One region of the Zoogloea sp. genome, then DNA from elsewhere that is predicted to be linked to it. Evidence: predicted binding sites of a transcription regulator. Region 1 holds the regulator's gene; the other holds the start of a gene.
The links. Region 1 encodes LexA, which represses DNA repair genes until DNA is damaged. Its sites were predicted from a motif close to ACTGTATNTANATACAGT; they were not measured.
Positions count from the first base shown of each region.

Region 2: a site for LexA is predicted at 5,464-5,481, ahead of ACE3RX_RS03035 (PA0069 family radical SAM protein). Genes of this name have one in related genera too.

Region 1 covers NZ_JAYSDK010000006.1:61,518-69,411, reverse strand. The annotation lists gene ACE3RX_RS05370 (dipeptide ABC transporter ATP-binding protein) at 1-309, opposite strand, end outside; gene ACE3RX_RS05365 (peptidylprolyl isomerase) at 406-885, opposite strand; gene ACE3RX_RS05360 (peroxiredoxin) at 851-1,438, opposite strand; gene lexA (transcriptional repressor LexA) at 1,754-2,356, shown strand; gene imuA (translesion DNA synthesis-associated protein ImuA) at 2,383-3,147, shown strand; gene ACE3RX_RS05345 (DNA polymerase Y family protein) at 3,083-4,534, shown strand; gene ACE3RX_RS05340 (MATE family efflux transporter) at 4,571-5,917, shown strand; gene ACE3RX_RS05335 (M61 family metallopeptidase) at 5,940-7,727, opposite strand; gene ACE3RX_RS05330 (LysR family transcriptional regulator) at 7,810-7,894, opposite strand, start outside.
Region 2 covers NZ_JAYSDK010000003.1:156,990-164,883, reverse strand. The annotation lists gene aroG (3-deoxy-7-phosphoheptulonate synthase AroG) at 59-1,141, opposite strand; gene ACE3RX_RS03050 (potassium transporter Kup) at 1,215-3,089, opposite strand; gene ACE3RX_RS03045 (response regulator) at 3,128-3,814, opposite strand; gene ACE3RX_RS03040 (DUF4118 domain-containing protein) at 3,811-5,352, opposite strand; gene ACE3RX_RS03035 (PA0069 family radical SAM protein) at 5,491-6,582, shown strand; gene ACE3RX_RS03030 (hypothetical protein) at 6,602-7,174, opposite strand; gene ACE3RX_RS03025 (type IV pili methyl-accepting chemotaxis transducer N-terminal domain-containing protein) at 7,149-7,894, opposite strand, start outside.

The DNA of each region.
Region 1 (7,894 bases):
CGGCTCCTGGAAGATCATCGCCAGCCGGCTGCCGCGGATGTCGCGCATCCGCACTTCGGGCAAGCTTTGCAAGGCTTCTCCGCTAAGCCTGACGCTGCCGCCCGAGATCCGGCCGCCAGCCGGCAGCAGGCGCATGCAGGCCAGCGCGGTCATCGATTTGCCGCAACCCGATTCGCCCACCAGCGCAAGCGTCTGCCCGGCAGGAACGGCGAAACTGATGCCATCCACGGGATGCACGCGCCGGCCCGCAGCGCCCAGCTCCACCTGCAGCTCGCTCACCTGCAACAGCGCCTGATTGTCCGAGTCCAATCTATTCATTCCAAAAAAAACGGACCGCAAGGCGATCCGTTCTGCGAATTCGGGTTGGCCGGCGCCGGACGAAGCCGCAGCGCCGGCCACCTGGCATCAGTGGTGATGACCGCCTTCACCGTGCACATGGCCGTGGCCGATTTCCTCGGCGCTGGCGGCACGCACGCTCTTGACGGTGATGTCGAAGACCAGCGCGGTGCCGGCGAGGGGGTGGTTGCCATCCACAACGACCTTGCCGTCGGCGATGTCGGTGATGCGGTAGACCATTTCGTCCTCGCCATCCTCGCCCACGCGCTCGAAGGACATGCCGACTTCGATGTTGTCGGGGAACAGGGTGGCGTCTTCCACCAGCACCAGCTCCTCGTCGTACTCGCCAAAGGCATCTTCCGGCTGCAGCTTGACCTTCAGGCTGTCACCGCTGTTTTTGCCGTGCAGGGCTTCCTCGATCACGGTGAAGATACCGTCGTAACCGCCATGCAGGTACACCAGCGGGTGCTGGCCGTCGTCGATCACGTTCCCATCGGGGTCGGTAACCTTGTAATCAAGCGTGACGACCGTGTTCTTGGCGATTTCCATTTACATTCCTTGAGTTGAGTTGCTTTATCAGCTGGAAGACTTCGGCGGCATGGCCGCGCGGATTCACATCGTGCAGCACATGCTGCACCACCCCGTCGCTGGAGATGATGAAGGTCGAGCGACGCACGCTGCGCTTGGCGACCCCATCGACCACGCCCGACAACCACACACCGTACAGGCGGCACACCTCGCCATCCTCGTCGGACAGCAATTCCACCGACAGGCCGTGCTGATCGCGGAAATCGGCATGGGTCAGGCAGTCGTCGGGACTCACGCCGATCACCATGCAGTTCTGCTGCTCGAAGTCGGCGTCATGGTCGCTGAAATCAATGGCCTGACGCGTGCAGCCGGGGGTGTTGTCACGGGGATAGAAGTACAGGACCACATGTTTGGACCCCAGCACCGAGGCCAGATCGAACATTTCCATGTCGGCATCGGGCAGGGAAAAGAGCGGAGCAGGCGAGCCTTCGCAAGGCGTTGCCGGCGAGTCGGAGGATTCTAACCGAGCAGCGCTGAGAACTCTACCCGAAGCTTCTTGCGGGCTGACGAACATGGGCATCTCTCCTCCGGGGGCGAATGAGGGCTCTCGGGAGCCCGTAGGGGTTGGGCAAATCTGTTCGTGTGGCTTGGTCTTGTCTGCGAAATATGTCGGCTGCTGTTCCGGATGCCAGCTTGCCACACCTGCATCAGTCAGGAGAAGGCATGCTCTTGAATGGATAGTCCACCGCCCGCCGAGGCTCAAGTCATTTATGGCTGCGGGCTGCAGTTTGTCACGCTTCCCGGGGCCGGCCCCGGCCGGCAAAGGCACGCGCGGCTTGCCATCCGCCGCAACCTGTATAAAATTACACAAGACTCACAGGAGCCCTCCATGTCCGACAATCTCACCCCCCGCCAACAGGAAATCCTCCAGCTGATCCGCGACACCGTGGAGCAGGAAGGGCGTCCGCCGACCCGGGCCGAGATCTGCAGCGCCTTCGGCTTCCGCTCGCCCAACGCGGCGGAGACCCATCTGCGCGCCCTCGCCGCCAAGGGCGTCATCTCCCTTGAAGAAGGCCGCGCCCGCGGCATCCGTCTGAAGGAGGCCCTCGGACTGCCGCTGATCGGGCGGGTCGCCGCCGGCAGCCCCATCCTTGCCGCCGAACATGTGCAGGGCCGCTACCAGGTGGACCCGGGGCTGTTCTCGCCCCGCGCCGACTACCTGCTGATGGTGCGCGGCCTCAGCATGCGCGATGCTGGCATCCTCGATGGCGACCTGCTGGCCGTACATCGCACCACCGAGGTCCGCGACGGCCAGATCGTCGTCGCCCGGGTGGAAGACGAGGTGACAGTCAAGCGCCTGGCCCGCAAGGGCCCCATCGTCGAGTTGCTGCCAGCCAACCCGGACTTCGAACCCATCATCGTGGACACCCGCAACGACCAGCTGGAAATCGAAGGCATCGCCGTCGGCCTGATCCGCAGCGACAGCTTCTGACCCTCCGGCATCGCCTGAACCACGCCATGGCCGCCTCCGCTTCCGCCTTATCCCTGGACCATCTGGTCTGGCGCGGCGATCGGCTGGCCACGCCGGCCCTACCGGGGCGAACGACCGGCCACCCGGCACTTGACGCAGCCCTGCCCGGAGGCGGATGGCCCCTCGCCGCGCTGAGCGAACTGCTGCTGCCCCGCAATGGTGTCGGTGAACTGGGGTTGCTGCTCCCCCTGCTCGCCAGCGTGCCTGCAGGGCGCTGGGCGGCCTGCATCGCTCCGCCCGGCCTGCCCTATGCGCCAGCCCTCGCCGCCGCCGGCGTACCGCTCGAACGCCTGCTCATCGTCCAAGCCGAGAGCCCGGCCCATGCCCGCTGGGCAGCTCGCCAGTCCCTCGACTCGCGCAGCTGCGAGGTGGTCCTGCTGTGGCTGGCCGACGCCGACATGGGCGCCCTGCGCCGCCTGCAGTTGGCCGCCGAAGAAAGCGGCACACCACTGATCCTGCTCCGCCCCGCAAGCGCTGCCCGCCAACCCTCACCGGCAGTGCTGCGGCTGGCCCTCAGCCCCTGCCGAGGCGGCATCGGTATCCACATCCTGAAACGCCGCGGGCCACAACTGGCCGAGCCCGTGAGACTCGAACTCCCCTGGCCGGGCGGTGGCCCACGTCCCGATGGAGGCCTCGAGCCTTGCTCGGCAGCCCCCCGCGCGCCCCAGCCCTCCCCCGTTGGCAAGCATGCTCTGGTGCGCCCTCTACCTGCCCGATCTGCCCCTCCAGGTCTTCACGCGGGGGCGCAGTGATGCCGCCCCGCTGGCGATCCTCGATGGCCATCCGCGCCGCAGGGTGGTGGCCGCGGATCCGGCAGCAATGGCGCGCGGCGTGGAGCCAGGGATTGGCCGGGCCAGCGCACTGGCCATAGCGCCGGAGCTGTGCCTGATCGACCGGCAGCCTGCCCTCGAACACGCCGCTCTGGTCGACATCGCCACCTGGGCCGGGCGCTTCACCCCCGCCATCAGCCTCGCCGCGCCCAACGCCGTTCTCCTCGAGGTGGAGGCCTGCCTGCGCCTGTTCGGCGGACTCGCCCCCCTGAGCCGGCAGATCATCCGGGAAATCGAGGAGCTGGGCTTCCTCGCCCGCCTGGCGATCGCCCAGACACCCCTGGCAGCCCGCTGGCTGGCCCGCTTCGGCAGCGACGATGACGCCAGTGCTCCCCTGGCCGGCAGGCTCGATGCACTGCCGCTGATCGCTCTTGCCGAGGGCGCGCCGGTCGGGCCCGACAGCCTGGACCTGCTCACCGGCACCGGCCACGCCACCTTGGGAGAAGTACGCCGTCTGCCCCGTCACGGCCTCGCACGACGCCATGCCCAGGCCGTCACCAACGCTATCGACCGGGCTTACGGACACATTCCCGACCCGTACCCCTGGTTCCAGCCCCCCGAACGCTATCTGTCCCGCCTGCCGCTGCCGACGCCGTCCGATCAGGTGGAAACCTTGTTGTTCGCCGCCCGGCGCCTGCTCGCTGGCCTGGCCGGCTGGCTCGATGCCCGCCAGGCCGGGATCGAGCGCTTCACGCTGGTTCTGGAGTTCGAACGCAACAGCCGAGCGCCGGAAGCACCGTTCGAGATCGTACTGGGCACCCTTTCCCGGGACATGCAGCGCTGCCAGTTGCTGGCCCGCGAACATCTGAACCGGACACCTCTACCGGCCCCGGTCGATGCCCTGCGCCTCACAGCGGACGAGCCCCGTCTACTTGCTCCACCCGACGGCGATCTTTTCCACGGGAATGACGGCCAACACGGCGATCCGGACCTGCTGCTGGCGACCCTGCGCGCGCGCCTCGGCGATCGGGCCGTGCGTTGCCTCGCCCCCCAACCCGATCATCGCCCGGAAAAGGCCTGGCGCTGGGTCGAGCCTCAGCACCCCGAGGGCTGCCGGCCCCTGCCGTCGCCCTTGCCGCCTTCACCACGCCCCCTGTGGTTGCTGCCGGAACCCCGGCCGATTCCGGCACCACCGCCATGGACTCTCCTCACCGGCCCGGAGCGCATCGAATCCGGCTGGTGGGACGGGCCGGAAGCCACGGTGTGTCGGGACTACTTCGTCGCCCGCAGCCAGGACGGCTGCCTGGCCTGGGTCTTCCGGGACAGGGCTGCGCCCCACGGCTGGTATCTCCACGGCCATTTCGCCTGAGAGACGTCTACCCGAGTGGACTAGACTACGCGCCTCATGAAATCCTCACCCTCCCTCCCCCGGCGCATCCTCGAGCTTGCCTGGCCGGTCCTCGTCGCCCAGTTGTCGTCAATGACCCAGATGGTCAGCGACACCGTCCTGAGCGGCCATTACGGCACCACCGATCTGGCCGCCGTCGCCGTCGGCAGCGGCATCTACATTTCCATCGTGATGCTGCTGGTGGGCATCCTGCAGGCTGTTTCCCCTACCGTCGCACATCATGTCGGCGCAGCCCGCCACCAGGACATCGCCCCCACCCTCCAGCAGGGCTTCTGGCTGGCCCTGCTGCTGTCTGCTCCCGGCGTATTGCTGCTCACTCGCCCGGACTGGCTGATGCAGCTGAGCGAGATGAGCCCAGAGATCGAAAGCCGCGCCCGCGACTACCTGGGCACCATCGCCTGGGGCTTGCCGGCGGTACTGCTTTACCGCACCTTCTACGCCTTCACCAATGCGCTGGGACACAGCCGTGTGCTGATGGTGATCAGCCTGGCCACCACCACGGTGCACATTCCGCTGTCGTGGGCACTGGTCAACGGCCACCTCGGAATGGCGCCCCTCGGCGGCACCGGCTGCGCGGTTTCCAGCGCGGTCGTTGGCTGGCTGGCCCTCGTCAGCGCGCTGTTCCACATGGCGAGGTCGCCGGCCTACGCCCGCTACCGGCTTTTTGCCCGCTGGCAAGCTCCGCACCCGCGCGCGCTCGGCGAGCTGCTGCGGCTGGGGCTGCCGATGGGTTTCTCGAGTTTCGTGGAGATCACCGCCTTCACGCTGATCGCCCTGCTCGTTGCCAAATTGGGCGCTTCGGTGGTCGCCGGCCATCGCATCGTCGGCAACCTGGGGGCGCTGATCTACATGCTGCCGCTTGCCCTCGCCATCGCTACCCTCGTGCTGGTCGGGCAGGCCGTCGGCGCCCGCGACGGACGCGGCGCCCGTCACGCGGCCAAGGTCGGCGTAATCCTGGGCGCCGGCCTTTCAACCGCCGTTGCAACGATCATCTGGCTGGCCCGCGAACCGATCTTCGCCGCCTACACTTCCGACCCGCAGGTTCAGCAGCTCGGCATGTCCCTGCTGCTCTACATCTGGCTTTATCAGCTCTTCGACGCCATCCAGACGGTGGCCGCCCATGCACTGCGCGGCTACAAGATCACCTTTGGCCCGATGCTCGTGCACACCCTGTGTTTCTGGGGGGTCGGCCTCGCCGGTGGCTACGGCCTGGCGTTCTACGGCATCGGCGGCCTGCTGCCACCCCAGGGCGTGGCGGGCTTCTGGCAGGCCACGGTCCTCAGCAACGTGGCTGCGGCCGCGCTGTTCGGCGCCTACCTGTACCGCGTAGCGAGGCGCCTCTAAGCGCCTCACCACGCTTGCCGGCTCAGGCCACGGTTGCCAGCCAGGCTCCGCGCAACGCCTTGGCCTGACCCGAACTGCGTTCGGCGAAGGCCAGCTTCGCGGTATCCACCGGCGCAGCCTGGAGTTCCACCTCGAACTCCATCAACTCGTCGCGCCGGAAGGCATGCACGCGGACGGTCTCGCCAGCCAGCCGGCGGGCCAGCAGCTTGTCCAGGTTGGCGCTGGTGATGCGGATGCCGTCCAGCGCGATCAGCACGTCGCCCGCCGACAGCCCGGCCGCCCGCGCCGCACCACCGTCGTAGACATTGGCCAGCTTGACCGCATCACCCTCGGCCGTTGTGCGCACACCGAGGCTCGGGTTGCTGTTAGGCGCCTCCCAGGTCAGAGTCAGCCCGAGGCGCTTGAGCCCGGCCTCCAACGGTAGCTCGTCGGTACCCTCGACCAAATCCCGCAGCCACCGCCCCAGCGCCGGCCCGCCGAGCTCCGCCGCCAGCGCAAAAATGCCATCCTCATCCACGCCGACGCCGGTGAGCCCGTGGCGTTGCCACAGCCCGCGCATCAAGTCATCCAGGCTGCGTGCGCCTTTGCTGTCAGCGCGCAAGCGCAGGTCGAGCAACAAGGCCACCAGCGAACCCTTGGTGTAGTAGCTGACGATGGCGTTGGGGCTGTTTTCGTCCTGGCGGTAATACTTGGTCCACGCCTCGAAGGATGATTCCGCCACGCTCTGCTTGCGGCGGCCGCTGCCCTTATGCACCTGGGTGATGGTCTTGGACAGTAGCGCCAGGTAATCCTTTTCGGTGATCCGACCGCTGCGAACCAGCATAAGGTCGTCGTAGTAGGACGTGAAGCCCTCGAAGGCCCACAGCAGGCGCGTATAGCCTTCCTGCGTCAGGTCGTAGGGCACAAAGGCTGCCGGCTTGATGCGCTTGACGTTCCAGGTGTGGAAGTACTCATGGCTGCACAGGCCGAGGAACTGCCGGTAGCCCTCGGTCGCCTCGTCCATGCCGGCGTACGGGAGATCGTTGCGGCTGCAAAGCAAGGCCGTCGATGCCCGATGCTCGAGACCGCCGTAGCCGTCGCCCACGGCCATGGTCAGGAACACATAGCGATCCATCGGCGCCGGCTCGCCGAACAGGCGGATCTGCGCCTCGCAGATCGGCTTGAGATCGCCGACCAGACGCGTCATGTCGCAATCGTGGCGACCGGTAATGGCCACTGCGTGGGGCACGCCGCAGGCATCGAACTCGGCCAGCGAAAACGTGCCCATCTCGACCGGGTGATCGATCAGCTCATCGTAGTCCCCTGCCCGATACAAACCGAAACCGTAACGCTCCGCAGCGCCGGCCTCTCCCGTCGCTTCCGGCAGGCTGGTGGCCACGCGCCAGCCCGCATCCTTCAGGCCGCGCGGGGGGCGGATGTCCACGAAATGGGGCTGTGCCTCACAGCCATGCACCTTCAGGAAGACGCTGGTGCCGTTGAAGAAACCATGGGTCTGGTCCAGGTGCGCAGTGCGCACAGACAGGTCCCACGCGTACACCGTGTAGTTCACCGTCACCGGCTCATCCAGCCCCGCCGGCAACACCCAGGTGTGCTTGTCCTGCTTGACGACCGCCAGGTGGCGAGCGCCGGCCTTGGCGCTCAGGCTCACAATATTCTTGGCGAACTCACGGATCATGTAGCTGCCGGGAATCCAAGCCGGCAGGCTGAGAATCTGCCCCGCCGGGTCGGGGCGCTCGATGCGCAGGGTGATGTCGAACAGATGGGCGGCCGGCTGTGCGGCCTGGATGGTGAACCGGACGGAGCAAGGCATGGAATCGATCTGGGCGGAATTGTGACGGAGCCGTGATTCTACTCGCCACGCGGCACCTGGCACGCCTCCAACGCACTCGTCATCAGGGGATGAAGGGCAGATCGATCAGGTCGCTGCGCGCCGCGCCCGCCGTCATCTGCCGGCACAGGGCGATGAACTCCCGCATG
Region 2 (7,894 bases), on a different contig from region 1:
TGCCGAGCAAAAAAAACGGCGCCTTGCGGCGCCGTTAGGCATGCAGGAAATGCGTTTCTTATTCCGGCACGGCGCGCTGCACGCGGCGCTGGCGCACGGCCTCGGCGAGCACGTCGAGCACAGTGAGGCTGTCTTCCCAGCCGATGCAGGCATCGGTGATGCTCTTGCCGTATTCCAGCTCGACGCCGGGCTTGAGGTCCTGGCGGCCTTCCTTGAGGTGGGACTCGACCATCACGCCGATGATGCGGTCTTCGCCGGCGGCCATCTGGCCGGCCACGTCGCGGGCCACGTCCACCTGGCGCTTGTGCTGCTTGCTGCTGTTGGCGTGGGAGAAGTCGACCATCAGCTTGCCGGTGACGCCGGAGGCGGCCAGCTCCTTGCAGGCCGCGTCGACGCTGGCGGCGTCGTAGTTGGGGCCCTTGCCGCCGCGCAGGATCAGGTGGCAGTCCTCATTGCCGGTGGTGCTGACGATGGCGGAATGGCCGGCCTTGGTGACGGACAGGAAATGGTGCGGCGACTGGGCGGCCTTGATGGCGTCCACGGCGATGCGGATGTTGCCGTCGGTACCGTTCTTGAAGCCCACCGGGCACGAAAGGCCGGAGGCCAGCTCGCGGTGCACCTGGCTCTCGGTGGTGCGCGCACCGATGGCGCCCCAGGCGATGAGGTCGGCCACGTATTGCGGCGTGATCATGTCGAGGAACTCAGTGGCGGCCGGCAGGCCGAGGTCGTTCACGTCGGACAGCAGCTTGCGGGCGATGCGCAGGCCGTCGTTGATGCGGAAGCTGCCGTCGAGCTGCGGGTCGTTGATGAGGCCCTTCCAGCCCACGGTGGTGCGGGGCTTCTCGAAGTAGACGCGCATCACCACCAGCAGGTCGTTCTTGAGGCGCTCGGCCTCCGCCTTCAGGCGATGGGCGTATTCCATCGCCGCGGCGGTGTCGTGGATCGAACAGGGGCCGATGACCACCAGCAGGCGGTCGTCGGCACCGAACAGGATGCGATGGATCGCGCTACGTGCCGCATAAGCCGTTTCCGCTGCCGTGGGCGAAGCGGGGAATTCCCGCAGCACATGGGCGGGCGGGGCGAGTTCCTTGATCTCTTTGATCCGGACGTCGTCGATATGGGCTTTCGAGGCGGAATGCATGGTGAATCCTGTCGGCTGCTTGATATGAACCGTCGATTCTAGCCGATGCACCCGCCCGGAAGCCATGGTGGCCTTACAGCATGACCTGGGTGCCCAGCTCCACCACCTGATTGGCCGGCAGCTTGAAGTAGCTGGCGGCGCCTTCCGACTGGCGCATCATCCAGGCGAACAGGCCGCAGCGCCAGCGCGGCATGGCCCCCGGGCCGTCCACGATGCGGGCGCGGGCGACGAAGTAGGTGGTGGTCATCTCCTCCAGTTCGAGGTCGTACTTCGCAGCCAAAGCCAGCGCCGCCGGCAGGTCCGGCTCCTCGCGGAAACCGAAGCGCGCGTCCACGTTGTAGAGGCCCGGCGCCAGCTGGGTGACCGTCACCCGCTCGGCGTCGTCCACCCGCGGAATGCCTTCGTTCACCACGTGCAGGAAGATGATCCGCTCGTGCATCACCTTGTAGTGCTTGAGGTTGTGGAACAGCGCGCTGGGCACCAGGCTCGGTTCCGACGTGAGGTACACCGCGGTGCCAAAGACCCGCGGCACGTCGGGCAGCGGGCCGCGCACGAAGCCGGCCATCGGCACGTCGATCTTGCAGCGCTGGTTGGCGAGCAGGCGGCTGCCCTCCTTCCAGGTGGTGAGCATCAGGAAGATCGCCGCGCCGAGGGCCATCGGCATCCAGCCGCCTTCGCCGAGCTTGGTGAGGTTGGAGCTGAAGAACAGCAGCTCAAGGGCACCAAACAAGGCCAGCGCGGCGAGCAGGCCGACGCGGATGCGGCCTTCGGCCATCAGCAGAATGAAGGCCGTAAGCAGCGTGGTGATGATCATCGTGCCCGACACGGCGATGCCGTAGGCCGCCGCCAGCGCGCCGGAGGAGCGGAACTGCAGCACCAGCACGATGACCGCCACCAGCATCAGCCAATTGACGCTGGGGATGTAGATCTGGCCTTTCTCGGTGTCGGAGGTGTGCAGGATGCGCAGGCGTGGCAGGTAGCCAAGCCGACCGGCCTGCAGGGTCATGGAATAGGCGCCGGTGATGGTGGCCTGCGACGCGATCACCGTGGCGATGGTGGCGAGGCCCACCAGCGGCAGCAGGAACCAGTCCGGCGCGAGCAGGTAGAAGGGGTTCTCGATGGCCACCGGGGAGCGCAGCACCAGCGCTCCCTGGCCGAAATAGTTGAGCACCAGCGACGGCCACACAAGGCCATACCAGGCGAGGCGCACCGGCCGCGCACCGAAGTGGCCCATGTCGGCGTACAAGGCCTCGCCGCCGGTCAGCGACAGGAACACCGCCGACAGCAGGATGAAGGCGGTGTGCGGCCGCTCGATGGCGAACTGGAGGGCGTAGCGCGGATCGATAGCGCGCAGCACTTCGGGCGTCTGCAGGATGCTGCCGACACCGAGAGCGCCGAGGGCCAGGAACCACAGCACGGTGATCGGCCCGAAGAACTGCCCAACCCGGCCGGTGCCGTGCTTCTGGATCATGAACAGGCCGACCAGGATGCCGACGGTGATCGGCACCACGTAGTGCTCGAACTGCGGCGTGGCGACGCTGAGGCCTTCCACAGCCGACAGCACCGAGATCGCCGGGGTGATGATCGCGTCGCCATAGAACAGCGCCGCGGCGAAGATGCCGCCGCCGACGGCGAGCATGGCCCAGCGCGGCCGGTGGGAAACCCGCTGGGCCAGCGCGGTGAGGGCCAGCACGCCGCCCTCCCCTTCGTTGTCGAAGCGCAGCACGACCCACACGTACTTGATCGACACGATCAACAGGCCGGCCCAGAAGAAGGCCGACAACGCAGCCAGCACATTGACCTCGGAGGGGTCGATGCCGTGGGGGCCGGTGAAGGCTTCCTTGAAGGCATATAGCGGGCTGGTGCCGATGTCGCCATAGACCACGCCCAGCGCGGCAAGGGCGAGGCCGACCAGGCCGGAACGGGAATGACTGTCGGATTGGCTCATGCAGGACTCCAGAAGGACTGATGCGACGGCTGCGAGTTTCAGAGCTGGAAGCGGTAACCCACTCCCGTTTCGGTCAGGAAGTGACGGGGCTGGGCCGGGTCGCTCTCCAGCTTGTGGCGCAGGTGCCCGACATAGATTCGCAGGTAATGGTTACTGTCACTGGAGGCCGTGCCCCACACCTCGCGCAGCAGCTGGCGATGGGTCATCACCTGGCCGGCGTGGGCGATCAGCACAGCGAGCAGGCGGTATTCGATGGGGGTCAGCTTGACCGCCTCGCCCTGGCGGCTGACCAGGCGGCGGGAGAAATCCACTTCCACGTCGCCGAAGCTGACCTGCGCCAACTCGGCATCGGCATTGACGCGCCCGCGCCGCAGCAGCGCCCGCACGCGGGCCTGCAGTTCGCCGATGGAAAACGGCTTGGTCAGGTAGTCGTCGGCGCCGGCGTCGAGGACGTCGATCTTGTCGTGCTCGGTGGAACGGGCCGACAGCACCAGCACCGGCGCGGACGACCAGCTGCGGAAATCCTGCACGAAGTGGGCGCCGTCGGTGTCCGGCAGGCCCAGGTCGAGGATCACCAGGTCGGGCCGGCAATGGCCTGCCTCGATCAACGCCTGCCGGCAACTATCGGCTTCGCGCACACGACAGCCTTCGGACTCCAGCGCCGAGCGCACAACACGGCGGATCTGGCGTTCGTCCTCGACGACCAGGATCTGCGGGCCGCTCATGGCAACACTCCGGACTCCAGCGCTTCCACGTCGATCGCCGGCGGTGTGCCGAGGGGCAGCGTGAAGGCCACGCAGCCGCCTCCTTTAGGCGGATTGAAAGCGCGGATGGTGCCACCGTGGGCCTCGACGATGCTGCGGCAGATCGCCAGGCCGACGCCCATGCCGGCCACCGGGCCTTCGCTGCCGCCCCGCTCGAACAGCTCGAAGACCTGCTCCAGGCGGTCCGGCGGAAAGCCGTCGCCGCTGCTCCTCACCTGCACTTCGAGCAGGTCGGCGCCGGCGCGGGCGCTGACCTGGACCGGCGTATCCGGTGGTGCGTATTTGGCGGCGTTCTCGAACAGGTTGCAGAAGACCCGTTCCAGCAGCACTGCGTCGAACTGCACCAGCGGCAGCTCGCCGAGGCCGCTGGTGCGCACCGGATGGCGGGCCATCGCAGGGCCGAGCAGCTGCAAGCTGGAGCCGACCACCTCCTCGATGGACTGCCACTCCTTGCGCAGGCTGACGCGGCCACTCTGCAACCGGGCCATGTCGAGCAACTTGTCCACCATGCCATTGACGCGCAGCGCCTGCTCGCGGATTGCCGCCGCCAGCTCGCACGCCTCGTCCGGCAATGGCTGGCGCAGCATTGCCAGGGAGTCGGCCATGCCGTAGAGGGCGGTCAGCGGCGTGCGCACGTCGTGGGACAGGGCTGACAGGATGGAACTGCGCAGTCGCTCGGACTCCGCCTCCAGCTGCGCCGACTGAGCCGCCGCCACAAAGTGCAGGCGCTCCACCGCGGTCGCCGCCAGCGAGGTGAGCGCCTCAAGCAGTGGCAACTCGTCGGTCGCATCCTCGGCCAGCGAGACGATCAGCACGCCACACACCTCGCCGGCCCCGGCCAGCGGCAGGAAATGGCGGCGGCGTCCGGGCCGCTCGGACGCCCCCGACTCAATGACGCGGCCGCTGTCGAGCACCATGCGGCCGATCTGCATGTCCAGCGTGCCCAACGCGCCGGCCTCCAGGCTTTCCGCGCGTGGCGTGCCGTCGGCATCGGGCAGAAGCAGCCAGGCGCCGGCCCCCAATTGCCTGCCGATGAAATCCCGCAGCGCCCGGTCCACCTCGCCTGGCTGGCGCGCCCCCGCCAGGCGCTTGGCGAGGTCGTACAAGGCCCGGGTAATACGCTCCCGGCGGCCCGCATCGAAGGCCTGCCGCTGCTGGCCGGCGGTGAGCTGGCCGATCAGCAGCGACACCGCCAGCATCACCAGGAAGGTCACCAGATACTGGCCGTGGCTGATCGCCAGCGAGAAACGCGGCGGCACGAAGAAGAAATCGAACAGCGCCACACAGGCGAGGGACGCCACCACCGCCGGTCCGCGCCCGAGGCGGCTGGCCACCAGCACGACGGCCAGCAGGAAGATCATCACCGCATTGGCCAGGTCGAGCACGTCGCGCAGCGGCAACGCCACGCCCAGCGCCAGCACGCAGGCGAGCAAGGCCAGCAGGTAACGAAAGCGGACCGATTGCGACTCGAACAGCAGGCGGTTCAAGGGGACGGGCATGGAGCGCGGCGCCGGTCGGGACGCCCGAGGGGAAGACGGTACAAATTGTTGCACCGCCCACGTAAAAAAGGCGTAAACGCGCAGCCGGCAAAACCGGGGCTGTTTGGATATACTGTATTTTTATACACAAACAACCCGATGAAGCCTGTTCCACCCCGCGGTCGCGGCAGCCGCCTGAACCCGGACAACCGCTTCGCTGCCTGGCGGCGCGACGGTTTCGACGACGGCTGGGAGGGCTCCGCTGACGCAGCCGACGATACGGACCCGCCCAAGGGGCCGCCAACGACGCTGATCCTCGACCAGGCCAGGTCGGTGATCACGCGCAACAGTTCGCCGGACGTGCCCTTAAACCAGTCGGTCAATCCGTACAAGGGCTGCGAGCATGGCTGTGCGTATTGCTTTGCGCGGCCGAGCCACGCCTACCTGGGCTTGTCGCCGGGGCTGGATTTCGAGACCAAGATTGCCTGGAAGCCCGACGCGCCGGCCGTGCTGCGCCGCGAGCTGGCTGCCCCCGGCTACCGCTGTGAGCCGATCGCGCTGGGCATCAACACCGACGGCTGGCAGCCGGTGGAGCGCCGCCTTGGCCTGACCCGCCAGTTGCTGGAGATCCTCGCCGAGACGCGCCACCCGGTGTCCATCGTCACCAAGTCGGCGCTGATCGAGCGCGATCTGGATCTGCTCGCCGACATGGCGCGGGACGACTTGGTGCACGTGATGTTCTCGATCACCACCCTCGACCCGGCCCTGGCCCGCAAGCTGGAACCCCGCGCCGCAACGCCAGCCCGGCGCCTGGCGGCGATGGGACGCCTGCATGCAGCCGGCGTGCCGGTCGGCACGCTGTTCGCGCCGCTGATCCCGGCCATCAACGACCACGAGCTGGAAGCGGTAATGGAAGCCGCCCACGGGGCCGGCACCGACACGGCAGCTTATTCACTGCTGCGCCTGCCCTACGAATTGAAAGATCTGTTCGCCGACTGGCTGGACAGCCATTTCCCGGATCGGGCTCGGCACGTGATGAGCCTGCTGCGCCAGTTGCGCGGCGGCGAGTTGTACGACAAGCGCTTTGGCCACCGCATGCGCGGCCAGGGCGTCTTCGCCGATCTCTACAGCCAACGCATGCAGCGGCTGGCCGAAAGGCTCGGGCTCAACCGTTCACGGCGACGCCTCAACACGGCAGCTTTCCGCCCACCGGCACGGCCCGGCGACGACCGTCAGTTAGCGCTTTTCTGAATGGGGGATAAAGCGAGACTCAGCGCCGGATGCGCCCGCCCCAGCCTATGCCGCCGTAGCCGCGCCAGCCCGGGTAGCCGGGCGGATAGGCGTAGGGATAAGGCCAGAACGGGTCCCAGTAGGGTTGGGGTTGCGACTGGCGGCGGTAGCGTTCGGCCTCGGCCTTCGCCTTGTCGAGGGCGGCGGCCTGCTCGGTGTCGCGGCGCACCTTGTCGGCGGTAGCCTGATCGCGGGCCCAGCGTTCCTGGGCTGCGGTGATCGCATCGAGCACTTCGGGCGCCACGCCCTGCTCGCGCAGGCGGATCGCCTCGGACGGGTTGAGGGCATGGCGGGTGCCGGTGCGCGTGATGGTTTCCAGCAACGTTGCGGTCGGCACGCCGGCACGGGACTGGCGCAGGATCTCGTCGAGGCTCAGGGGCGCATCCGGGCGGGCCGCCTCCAGGCGTGCCAGTTCGGCCGGATCGAGACGCTGGATGGCCTGCGGCGAGGACGACGGCGTCGCGCAGGCGCCGAGCAGCCCCGTGGTCGCTGCGAGCGCCACCACCCGCAGCCGGGCCAGCACCCAATCACGCATCGCGGGCCAACTTTTCATACAGGCCGACAACCAGGTCCATCTGCTCGAGGATGCGTTCGCTGGTGGTCCCGACCGCCTCCGCCGCCTTCTTCTGGTCGGCGGCATCGTTGAGGCCCAGCGCGTTGCGGAAGAAGAACCACTGCTGCTCCACCAGCGCCAGTTCGGTCTTGAGCTGCGGCGTGTTCTGCGGGCTGGCCTTCAGCGTCTCATGGGCCTTGGTAAACTCCTTGACCGCCGCATCCAGCATCTCGCCGGCGGGGCCCGTATTAACGCCGAGCTGGCGGAAAAAATAGGCCTTGGCCATGCGCTGGGACAGCATGCGCTGACGGCCAGCGAGGTTCACCAACTGGCCGGCCGGCGAGCCGACGCTCTTCTCGTAGGCCAGTGTCAGCTTGTGGGCGGCTGCCAGCACCGCCTCGCTGCCGTTCCACACAGCCTTGGGATCGCTGCGCAGGTCGTTGAGCAGTGGCCGGTAGCGGGCCCACTCCTGCTCCAGCTGCTGCACGGCGCCCCGCACTTCATCGCTCGGCTGGATGGCCTTCAGCTCGGTCATCTGCAGGTCAAAGAGCTGCACCGAGCGGCTGAGCAGGATGCCGGCCCGGTCGGGTTGCACCCCGAGCACGCGCATCAGCCAGGCCTTGGCCGTGCGCTGGGACAGCATGCGCTGGCGCCCCGCCTTGTTGATGACCGCCGCGAGGGCGGAGCCGCCAGCGGCATCCGGAGAAACAGGCGCTGACA